DNA from 2 places in the Streptomyces sp. NPDC090741 genome. Region 2 is predicted to be linked to the other one. Evidence: predicted binding sites of a transcription regulator. Region 2 holds the regulator's gene; the other holds the start of a gene.
The links. Region 2 encodes HrcA, which represses chaperone genes, less so after heat shock. Its sites were predicted from a motif close to TTNGCACTCNGNNNNNCNGAGTGCNAA; they were not measured.

Region 1 (5,567 bases), on a different contig from region 2:
GCGTTGTCCACCAGGTTGGCCAGCGCCCGCTCCAGCCGCGCCGGATCCCCGGCCGCCGGTACGGGCGCCTGCGCGTCCAGCCGGAGCGGAACCCGGGGGGCCGGCCGCCGGGCCAGGTCCTCCGCGGCCAGCAGCGCCAGGTCCACCGGCTCGGCCCGCGGTACGGAGCCGCCGTCGAGGCGGGCGAGCAGCAGCAGGTCCGCCGCGATGCGCTGGAGCCGCTCGGTATCGGCCAGTGCGGCCGCGACCGACTCCCGGTCGGGGCGGCCCTGGGCCAGAGCCACCTCCAGCCGGGACCGGACCGCGGCCAGCGGATTGCGCAGCTCGTGCGAGGCGTCCGCGGTGAACTGCCGCTGCCGGGCGTCGGACCGCTCCAGCCGGTCGAGCGTGTCGTTGACGGTGCGGGCCAGCTGGGCGATCTCGTCCGCCCCGCCGGGATCCGGAACGCGGCGGTCCAGCTCGCTGGCGGTGACCGCCGCGAGCTCGGACCGGATCGCGGTGACGGGGCGCAGGGCATGCCCCGTCACCCACCGGGCGAGGGCCGCCGCGAAGCCGATCAGCGGGGGTGCGCCGGCCAGCAGGCCGAGGGCGATGGCGCGGGTCGCGTCGTCCACGTCGCCGAGCACGGTGACGGCGTACACCTCGTGCCCGCCCGGCGCATCGACCGCGACCACCGCGCGCCGTTCCGCGCCGGGGCGCGCGGGCGGGAGCACGGCGGAGCGGGAGTCCTCGCCGGACGCACGGGATGCGCCGGGCGCGCCCGACGCACCGGGCGCGGGCGGGCGCAGGCCGCCGAGGTCGGGGGTGTCCCCGAGGTCCCCGGTGGAGGCGACGGTCCGCCCCTGCGCGTCCCGTACGAGGACCAGGTCCACCCCGCTCTCCGGCGCGGGCAGCCGCTCGCCGGACGCGAGGCCGCCGGGGAAGTCGTGGCCGTCGAGCCGGCCGTCGAGCTGGGCGGCGACCTTGCGGGCGGCGAGCTCGGTGCGGTTGGTGGTGTTGTCGAGGAGGTTGGCCCGCAGCAGGGTGTAGAGCCACAGCCCGCCGGCGCCCAGTACGGCGGCCATGGCGAGCGCGGCGGCCAGCGCCGCCCGCCGCCGGAGCGGCCCCGGGCTCGTCCTAGCCACCGTCAGGAGCCATGCGGTAGCCGGTGCCGTGCACGGTGAGGATCGAGCGGCGGCCGAAGGGGGCGTCGATCTTCTTGCGCAGCGAGGACACGTACACCTCGACGATGTTCGGGTCGATGGCGTGCGGGGTGTCCCAGACCTGGTCCAGGATGTCCTGTTTGGCGACGGCGCGGCCGGGCTGCTCCATCAGGCAGGCGAGTACGCCGAGCTCGCGGGCGGTGAGCTCGATGTCGTGCGTACCGCGGCGGCAGCGGCGGCCGGCGGGTTCGAGTACGAGGTCGCCGGCCTGGAGGGTGTGGTGGGGGTCGGCGGCCCCGGTGGTGGCGCCGGCCGCCCGGCGGGCGAGGGCGCGGAGCCGGGCGGCCAGGACCACGAACGAGAACGGCTTGGTGAGGTAGTCGTCGGCGCCGGAGTCGAGGCCTTCGGCCTCGTCGTACTCGCCGTCCTTGGCGGTCAGCATGAGGACGGGCGTGGGGTCGCCGTCCGCCCGCAGGCGGGCGCAGATCTCGTAGCCGCTGAGGCCGGGCAGCATCAGGTCGAGCAGGACGGCGTCGTACGAGCCGGTGCGGGCGAGGTCCAGCCCGCGGTGGCCGTCGTGGGCGAGGTCGACCCAGTGCCCGTCGGCGGAGAGACCGCGCCGCAGGGACTCGGCGAGGCCTTCTTCGTCTTCGACCACGAGAATGCGCACGCCCCAAGCGTCACATACCGCCCACCTCGTGGCCCCGGCCCCGCCTGCCCCCCCCACGCCTCAAACGCCGGCGGGGCTCAATCCGCCTCCGGGGCGGATGCCCGGCGGAGCCCCGGGCGGGATGCCGCCGCGGGGCCCCGGGGGCACCCCCGATCCCCCGGGCGGGATGCCGCCGCGGGGCCCGGGGGGCACCCCCGATCCGGATCACCCAGCGGAGCGTGTTGGCACTCCGCTTGACCGAGTGCTAATCGCCGGAATAGTCTCGCACCTGGCACTCGCCACCGGTGAGTGCCAACACAGCGACGGGCAGGTCCGGCACCCGCGACGACGGATCCACCTGGTCGCCACCCCAGACAGTTAGCCCCGTGAGATCTCCGAAGGGGGAGGTCGGATCGTGACGACCACCAGCTCCAAGGTTGCCATCAAGCCGCTCGAGGACCGCATCGTGGTCCAGCCGCTCGACGCCGAGCAGACCACGGCTTCCGGCCTGGTCATCCCGGACACCGCGAAGGAGAAGCCCCAGGAGGGCGTCGTCCTCGCGGTCGGTCCGGGCCGCTTCGAGGACGGCCAGCGTCTCCCGCTGGACGTCAGCGTCGGCGACATCGTGCTGTACAGCAAGTACGGCGGCACCGAAGTGAAGTACAGCGGCGAGGAGTACCTCGTCCTCTCGGCTCGCGACGTCCTCGCGATCATCGAGAAGTAATCCACTTCATCTGTATTGCTTGAGCTGCGCCCCTGGTCACCCCGCTGATTGCCGGGCGGCAAGGGGCGCAGTTCGTTAAACCCGAGTTTTCGAGAGGGCTGAACCGCTCCCATGGCGAAGATCCTGAAGTTCGACGAGGACGCCCGTCGCGCCCTCGAGCGCGGCGTCAACAAGCTGGCCGACACGGTGAAGGTGACGATCGGCCCCAAGGGCCGCAACGTCGTCATCGACAAGAAGTTCGGCGCCCCCACCATCACCAACGACGGTGTCACCATCGCCCGCGAGGTCGAGCTGGACGACCCGTACGAGAACCTGGGCGCGCAGCTCGTGAAGGAGGTGGCGACCAAGACCAACGACATCGCGGGTGACGGCACCACCACCGCCACCGTGCTGGCCCAGGCGCTGGTCCGCGAGGGCCTGCGCAACGTCGCCGCCGGCGCCTCCCCGGCCGCCCTGAAGAAGGGCATCGACGCCGCGGTCAAGGCCGTGTCCGAGGAGCTCCTCGCGACGGCCCGCCCGATCGAGGACAAGTCCGACATCGCCGCCGTGGCCGCGCTCTCCGCGCAGGACCAGCAGGTCGGCGAGCTCATCGCCGAGGCGATGGACAAGGTCGGCAAGGACGGTGTCATCACCGTCGAGGAGTCCAACGCCTTCGGCCTGGAGCTGGAGTTCACCGAGGGCATGGCCTTCGACAAGGGCTACCTCTCGCCGTACATGGTCACCGACCAGGAGCGTATGGAGGCCGTCCTCGACGACCCGTACATCCTGATCAACCAGGGCAAGATCTCCTCCATCCAGGACCTCCTGCCGCTGCTCGAGAAGGTCATCCAGGCCGGCGCCTCGAAGCCGCTGCTGATCATCGCCGAGGACGTCGATGGCGAGGCGCTCTCCACCCTCGTCGTCAACAAGATCCGCGGCACCTTCAACGCGGTCGCCGTCAAGGCCCCCGGCTTCGGTGACCGTCGCAAGGCGATGCTCCAGGACATGGCCACCCTCACCGGTGCCACCGTCATCGCCGAGGAGGTCGGCCTCAAGCTCGACCAGGCCGGTCTGGACGTCCTCGGTTCCGCGCGCCGCGTGACCATCTCCAAGGACGACACGACCATCGTCGACGGTGGCGGCAGCCACGACGAGGTCGTCGGCCGCGTCAACCAGATCAAGGCCGAGATCGAGTCCACCGACTCGGACTGGGACCGCGAGAAGCTGCAGGAGCGCCTGGCGAAGCTCGCCGGCGGCGTCTGCGTCATCAAGGTCGGCGCCGCCACCGAGGTGGAGCTCAAGGAGAAGAAGCACCGCCTCGAGGACGCCATCTCGGCGACCCGCGCCGCGGTCGAGGAGGGCATCGTCTCCGGCGGTGGCTCCGCGCTCGTCCACGCCGTGAAGGTGCTGGAGGGCAACCTGGGTCTGTCCGGCGACGAGGCCACGGGTGTCGCGGTCGTCCGCCGCGCCGCCGTCGAGCCGCTGCGCTGGATCGCCGAGAACGCCGGCCTCGAGGGTTACGTCATCACCTCGAAGGTCGCCGAGCTCGAAAAGGGCCAGGGCTTCAACGCCGCCACCGGCGAGTACGGCGACCTGGTCAAGGCCGGCGTCATCGACCCGGTCAAGGTCACCCGCTCCGCGCTGGAGAACGCCGCTTCCATCGCCTCCCTGCTGCTCACGACCGAGACCCTGGTCGTCGAGAAGCCGGCCGAGGAAGACGCCGACGGCGGTCACGGCCACGGTCACGGCCACAGCCACTGATCGCACGCACCACGCCGAGGAGGCCCCGTCCCGCAGTCGCGGGACGGGGCCTTCCCCGTGGTGGGGCCTCAGGTTCCGTACGGGGAACCCGATCCGCCCATCTGCCGTTGCAGGGCCGCGGGGTTGTAGTGCCACCAGCCCTCGACGATCTCTCCGTCCAGGCACCGGAAGGTGGTGCTCCCGGACATCTCGTACGTCTTCCCGGTCGGTGCGACTCCCATGAACTTGCCCTTGTGGGTGCCGCGCCAGTTCCACACCGTCGTGACCATGTCGCCATCGGCCAGCACGGCCTGCGGCTCGAAGGTCATGTCGAAGGCCGCGCGCCACGTCTCCATGTCCGACCGCATGGCGTCGCGTCCGATGACGGTGGACTCCGCCTTGCTGACGTCGTGGTCGATGTAGTTCGTCGCGAAGCACTCGTCGAGGACGCTCATGTTGCCGGCCATGGCCGCTTCCTCGAACACCCGCTGGGCGAGCTGCTTGTTGAGGTGCTCGTCGCGGACGACGTCGAGGTTCATGAACTTCGGCATTCCCTCACAGAGGGCCACCATCTCCTGGAACATGCGGTCCGTCTCGGGGAGATGGGAGTTCTTCATGGCCTCCTCGTACGAGGCGAACTCCACCATGTCCACGTAGTGGTTCCGGGCCTCGCGGTCCTGGCCGATCGTCGTGTGCGTGGCAGTGCGCCTGCCGCTGCTCTGCTCCGCCCAGCGGTCGATGAGCGCGTTCATCTCGTCGAACCGCCTGGTTTCGTAATCGATCACTTGTACGAATGTCATGGCGTCGCCTCCCGGGCTGGATGGGGCACGTCCAGTTTAGGGAGATTTCACCCGGTCGGCCGGTTCGGAGGCCGGCCTACCCGTAGGTCGCTTGGGCTACTGCGGACCGTACTTGCGGCCCGTACGCGAGGACACCCCGCCCAGCAGCCCGCGCGGCGTCAGCTTCACCAGGCCCATCAGCGCCTTGTACCGCGGATCCGGGATCGAGACCGTCTTGCCGCGCGCCAGGTCGTCCAGGGCCGCCGCCACCAGCTTGTCCGCGTCCAGCCACATCCAGTTGGGGATGTTGTCCGTGCCCATGCCGGCGCGCTGGTGGAACTCGGTGCGGACGAAGCCGGGGCACAGGGCCATCAGCCGTACGCCCGATCCGGACAGGTCCCGCGCCGCGCCCTGCGTGAACTGCACGACCCAGGCCTTGCTCGCCCCGTACGTGCCGCGCGGCACGAACGCCGCCACCGAGGCCACGTTGACGACGCCGCCGCGGCCGCGCGAGCGCATCGACTCGGTGGCCGCCGAGGTCAGCCGCAGGACGG
Region 2 (5,567 bases):
CATGCCCTGCGGGTCCCCGGCCGCGGCGGCGGCCTTGCGCAGCCCGGCGGTCATGTGGTGGATCTGCGGGTACGCGGCCGGGGCGTACGGCCCGTGCTCGCGCATGAACCGGTTCACCAGGCCCCGGGCCGGTCGCCCCGAGAACGCCCTGGTCAGCTCCGTGTGGGGGAACAGGGGGTCCGTCAGCGACTGCTTGTGCAGCGGGTGCGCCCCCGACTCGGGGCAGGCCAGGAACGCGGTGCCGAGCTGCGCCGCCTCCGCGCCCGCCGCCAGCAGCGCCGCGATCTGCGAGCCCCGCATCAGACCGCCCGCCGCGATGATCGGGAGGGCCACGGCCTCCCGTACCTGGGCCACCAGTGCGAGCAGGCCCACACCGGCCGTGCCGTCGGCCTGCGGGTCGTCGCGGTGGGTGCCCTGGTGGCCGCCCGCCTCCACGCCCTGGACGCAGACCGCGTCGGCGCCCGCCGCCTGGGCGGCGCGGGCCTCGTCGACCGAGGTGACGGTGACGACCGAGTACGTGCCGGCCTTGCGCAGGGCGGCGAGGACCGCGGGCGCGGGGCAGCCGAAGGTGAACGAGACCACGGGGACCGGGTCTTCGAGGAGGATCGCGAGCTTGGCGTCGTAGCCGTCGTCGCTGGTGCCGATGATGTCCTCGTCGGCCAGGGACAGCTCGTACCAGCTGGCCTCGCCGGCCAGCTGCCCGCGGTACGCCTCCACGGCGGCCGGGTCCACGTAGCCGGTCTGCGGCATGAACAGGTTCACGCCGAACGGGCGCCGGGTGAGCGCGCGCAGCTGCTTGATCTCCTGGTACACGCCGTCGGCGGTCTTGTAGCCGCCGGCCAGGAAGCCCAGACCGCCCGCCTCGCACACGGCGGCGGCCAGTGGCGGACAGGAGGCGCCGCCCGCCATGGGAGCCTGCACGATCGGGTAAGGGGAGAGACCGTACGGTGCGGAGGACATGCACTGCATCGTGCCATGTCCCGCCCACCGGGCCGAATCACGGCATTCGCCTGGCATAGTCCGCTTCCCCGGCGTCGTCCGGATCGATGCGGCGAGCCCGGTCCGGGGCATCCCCGGACCGGGCTCGTACGTCTGCCGGCAGGCCGGTCAGCGGCCGTTGAAGGCATCCTTCAGGCGGCTGAACAGGCCCTGCTGACCCGGCGCGAACTGGCCCATGGGCCGTTCCTCGCCGCGCAGCTTGGCGAGCTGGCGCAGCAGCTCCTCCTGCTGGGCGTCCAGCTTGCCCGGGGTGGTGACCTCGACGTGGACGATCAGGTCGCCGCGGCCGCCGCCGCGCAGGTGCGTGACGCCGCGCCCGTGCAGCGGGATCGACTGGCCGGAGCCGGTGCCCGGGCGGATGTCGATCTCCTCCATGCCGTCCAGGGTCTCCAGCGGGCACTTGGTGCCCAGGGCCGCGGCCGTCATGGGGAGGGTCACCGTGCAGTGCAGGTCGTCCCCGCGCCGCTGGAAGGTCGGGTGCGACAGCTCGTGGATCTCCACGTACAGGTCGCCGGCGGGGCCGCCGCCGGGGCCGACCTCGCCCTCGCCCGCGAGCTGGATCCTGGTGCCGTTCTCGACGCCGGCCGGGATCTTGACCGTGAGGCTGCGGCGGGAGCGCACCCGTCCGTCGCCCGCGCACTCGGGGCACGGGGTCGGGACCACGGTGCCGAAGCCCTGGCACTGGGGGCAGGGGCGCGAGGTCATGACCTGGCCCAGGAAGGACCGGGTGACCTGCGAGACCTCACCGCGGCCACGGCACATGTCACACGTCTGCGCCGAGGTGCCGGGGGCGGCGCCCTCGCCGGAGCAGGTGGTGCAGACGACGGCCGTGTCGACCTGGATGTCCTTGGTGGTGCCGAAGGCGGCCTCGTCCAGTTCCAGGTCGAGGCGGATCATGGCGTCCTGGCCGCGGCGGGTCCGCGAGCGCGGGCCGCGCTGCGAGGCCTGGCCGAAGAAGGCGTCCATGATGTCGGAGAAGTTGCCGAAGCCGCCCGCACCGAAGCCGCCCGCGCCGCCACCGCCGCCCGAGGAGGACAGCGGGTCGCCACCGAGGTCGTAGACCTGCTTCTTCTGCGGGTCCGAGAGCACCTCGTACGCCGCGTTGATCTCCTTGAAGCGCTCCTGCGTCTTCGGGTCCGGATTCACATCCGGGTGGAGTTCACGCGCGAGGCGGCGGAAGGCCTTCTTGATCTCGTCCTGCGATGCGTCGCGGCGCACGCCGAGAACGGCGTAGTAGTCCGTGGCCACTTACGACTCCGCCAGGATCTGTCCGACGTAACGTGCCACTGCGCGTACCGCTCCCATCGTTCCGGGGTAGTCCATGCGGGTCGGTCCGACCACGCCGAGTTTGGCGACAGTCTCGCCGCCCGAACCGTAGCCGACGGAGACGACGGACGTGGAGTTCAGTCCCTCGTAGGCATTCTCATGCCCGATCCGTACGGCCATTCCCGACTCGTTGGCCTCGCCCAGCAGCTTGAGGAGCACGACCTGCTCCTCCAGCGCTTCGAGCACCGGCCTGATCGTCAGGGGAAAATCGTGTCCGAAGCGCGTGAGATTGGCGGTTCCGCCGATCATCAGCCGCTCCTCGGCCTCCTCGACCAGTGTCTCCAGCAGGGTGGAGAGCACGGTCGACACCGTGCTGCGGTCCTCCGGGTCGAAGGACTCCGGCAGATCCTGCACGAGCTGCGGCACGTCGGTGAACCGGCGGCCGACGACCCGGCTGTTGAGCCGGGCCCGCAGATCGGCGAGCGAGGTCTCGCCGAACGGCGTCTGGCAGTCGACGAGCCGCTGCTCGACCCGGCCCGTGTCGGTGATCAGCACGAGCATCAGCCGGGCCGGAGCCAGCGACAGCAGCTCGACGTGCCGGACCGTGGACCGGGTCAGGCTCGGGTACTGGACGACGGCGACCTGCCGGGTGAGCTGTGCGAGCAGCCGCACGGTGCGGCCGACGACGTCGTCGAGGTCGACGGCGCCGTCGAGGAAGTTCTGGATGGCCCGGCGCTCGGGCGTCGACAGCGGTTTGACCCCCGCCAGCTTGTCGACGAAGAGCCGGTAGCCCTTGTCCGTGGGGATCCGGCCGGCGCTGGTGTGGGGCTGGGCGATGTAGCCCTCGTCCTCCAGCACGGCCATGTCGTTGCGCACGGTGGCGGGTGAGACGCCGAGCCGGTGCCGCTCGGTGAGCGCCTTGGAGCCGACCGGCTCCTCCGTCCCGACGTAGTCCTGGACGATGGCGCGCAGCACCTCGAGTCTGCGTTCGCTGAGCATCGCGCACACCTCCTGCTGGTCGTCGGCGCTCGTCATGGGCGGTTTCATCGGCTTCGTTGGCACTCCAGGCGTTCGAGTGCCAGAGATCCCCCGGCCAGTGTACGGCCGGGTAGTCAGGCCCTGGCAAGGGCGGCCCGCCAGGGTAGCGTCGCGGCATGGACGTGCGTTGGGAAGAGGCAGGCTGGGAGCGGCTGACCGGGCGGACCGGACGGCGTCGACTCCCGGTGTGGGACTGCACGGTGGGACTGGTGGTGGGGGACGAGTCGGTCCTCCTGATCGATCCCGGATCGTGCGTACGCGAAGGCGCGCAGCTGCGGGCCGAGGCGGAGCGGCTGACGGGGCGGGGCGTGACGCATATCGCATTCACGCACGGCCATTTCGATCACGTACTGGGCGTGGCGGCGTTCGCCGGGGCCGAGGTGTACGGGGCGGTCGGGCTGGACTCGGAGCTGTCGACCGGCCGGGAGGAGCTGCGCGTCAGTGCGGTCCTGCAGGGGCTGGCGGAGGCCGAGGCCGCCGAGGCGGTGGACCGGCTGGTGGTGCCGAGGCACTCCGTGTCGGGCGAATGGACGCTGGAGCTGGGCGGGGTGCAGGTGCTGCTGGCCAACGTCGGGCCCGGGCACACCCGGCACGACCTGGCGGTGTTCGTCCCCGGAGAGCGCGAGACGGTGTTCTGCGGGGACCTCGTCGAGGAGTCGGGCGAACCGCAGGCGGGCAGCGACGCGGTGCCGGCGCAGTGGCCGGCGGCGCTGGACCGGCTGCTGTCACTGGGCGGGGACGACGCTCTGTACGTGCCGGGTCACGGAGCGGTGGTCTCCGCGGGCTTCGTCCGTGAGCAACGCGACACACTGGCACGGCGGTTCGGCGTGTCGGGCCCGTGAGCCCGCGCTCTCTCCTACGCTCGGCCGGATGCGCGAGTACTCCCCCGACCTGACCCCGCAGTGGAAGCGCCCCAAGCCGGTGCCGGAGGTACCGGCGGACGCCGACCTGGTGGTCGAGGTGGCGGGTACGGACTTCTGCGGCGCGGTGGTGGCCTGCGAGGCGGGCACGGTGACCCTGGAGGACCGCTTCGGCAAGCGGCGGGTGTTCCCGCTGGAGCCGCGGGGCTTCCTGCTGGAGGGCGCCGTGGTGACCCTGACCCGCCCCTCACGGGCCCCTGCGGCGCCCTTGCGCACGGCGTCGGGCTCGGTGGCGGTCCCCGGGGCGCGCGCCCGTGTGGCGCGCGCCGGGCGGATCTACGTCGAGGGCCGGCACGACGCCGAGCTGGTGGAGCGGGTCTGGGGCGACGACCTGCGGATCGAGGGCGTGGTGGTGGAGTACCTGGAGGGCATCGACGACCTCCCCGCGGTGGTCGCGGACTTCGCCCCGGCCCCGGACGCCCGCCTGGGGATCCTGGTGGACCACCTGGTCCCGGGCTCGAAGGAGTCCCGTATCGCGGCGTCGGTGACGTCGTCGGACGTCCTGATCGTCGGCCACCCGTACGTGGACGTCTGGCAGGCGGTGAAGCCGTCCGCGCTGGGCATCGCCGCGTGGCCGGTGATCCCGCCGGGCCAGGACTGGAAGACGGGCGTCTGCAGGGCGCTGGGCTGGCCGGAGAACACCGGGGCCGCCTGGCAGCACATCCTGTCCCGCGTGCGGTCCTACAAGGACCTGGAGCCGGTCCTGCTGGGCCGGGTGGAGGAGCTGATCGACTTCGTCACGGCGCCCTGACCCGGGCTACGGCAGGGTGCCGAACTCCATGGTGTCGAGCGTGAGGCCGAGGGCGTCAAGCGGCACCGGCTCGCCGAACTTGCTGGTCCGCTCGGTCCGGTAGTCGGCTTCCTCTCCAGTGCCGAAAGGTTCGGTGAGCACCACGCACCTGGCCTGGAAGGGGTCGATGATCAGATACGTGGGAATGCCACCCGCCGCGTAGATGGAGCGCTTCGTCACGTAGTCACGCAGCTTGCTGGTCTCTCGAAGTACTCGGTCATCCGGCGATCGTCCACAGCGGTCATCTGCGTGCCCTCCACTTCTGTCGCCGGGTATACGACAGAAGACTACGAACAGGCTAGGCCGCACCTGCCCGTATCCGCATCGATTCACTCCTCGGAGTGGTCAGTCCACCAGGTCGCGGACCACCGCGTCGGCCAGCAGACGCCCGCGCAGGGTCAGGACCGCGCGGCCCGCCTCGTACGGGGCGGCCTCCAGGAGGCCGTCGGACAGGGCGCGGCGGGAGGCCGCGAGGCCGGCCGGGGCCAGCAGGGACAGCGGGACGCCGTCCACCAGGCGCAGCTCCAGCAGGATCCGCTCCACCCGGCGGTCCT

Region 1: a site for HrcA is predicted at 2,034-2,060, ahead of groES (co-chaperone GroES). Genes of this name have one in related genera too.

Annotation. Positions count from the first base shown of each region.
Region 1 is NZ_JBIVXF010000001.1:994,389-999,955, reverse strand. Features, by position in the region: gene ACIQU4_RS04625 (sensor histidine kinase) at 1-1,124, opposite strand, end outside; gene ACIQU4_RS04620 (response regulator transcription factor) at 1,117-1,812, opposite strand; gene groES (co-chaperone GroES) at 2,207-2,515, shown strand; gene groL (chaperonin GroEL) at 2,627-4,255, shown strand; gene ACIQU4_RS04605 (ester cyclase) at 4,324-5,034, opposite strand; gene ACIQU4_RS04600 (SDR family NAD(P)-dependent oxidoreductase) at 5,131-5,567, opposite strand, start outside.
Region 2 is NZ_JBIVXF010000005.1:380,375-385,941, forward strand. Features, by position in the region: gene ACIQU4_RS16735 (nitronate monooxygenase) at 1-960, opposite strand, end outside; gene dnaJ (molecular chaperone DnaJ) at 1,108-2,247, opposite strand; gene hrcA (heat-inducible transcriptional repressor HrcA) at 2,248-3,264, opposite strand; gene ACIQU4_RS16750 (MBL fold metallo-hydrolase) at 3,420-4,145, shown strand; gene ACIQU4_RS16755 (DUF3097 domain-containing protein) at 4,174-4,974, shown strand; gene ACIQU4_RS16760 (Uma2 family endonuclease) at 4,981-5,346, opposite strand; gene hemW (radical SAM family heme chaperone HemW) at 5,359-5,567, opposite strand, start outside.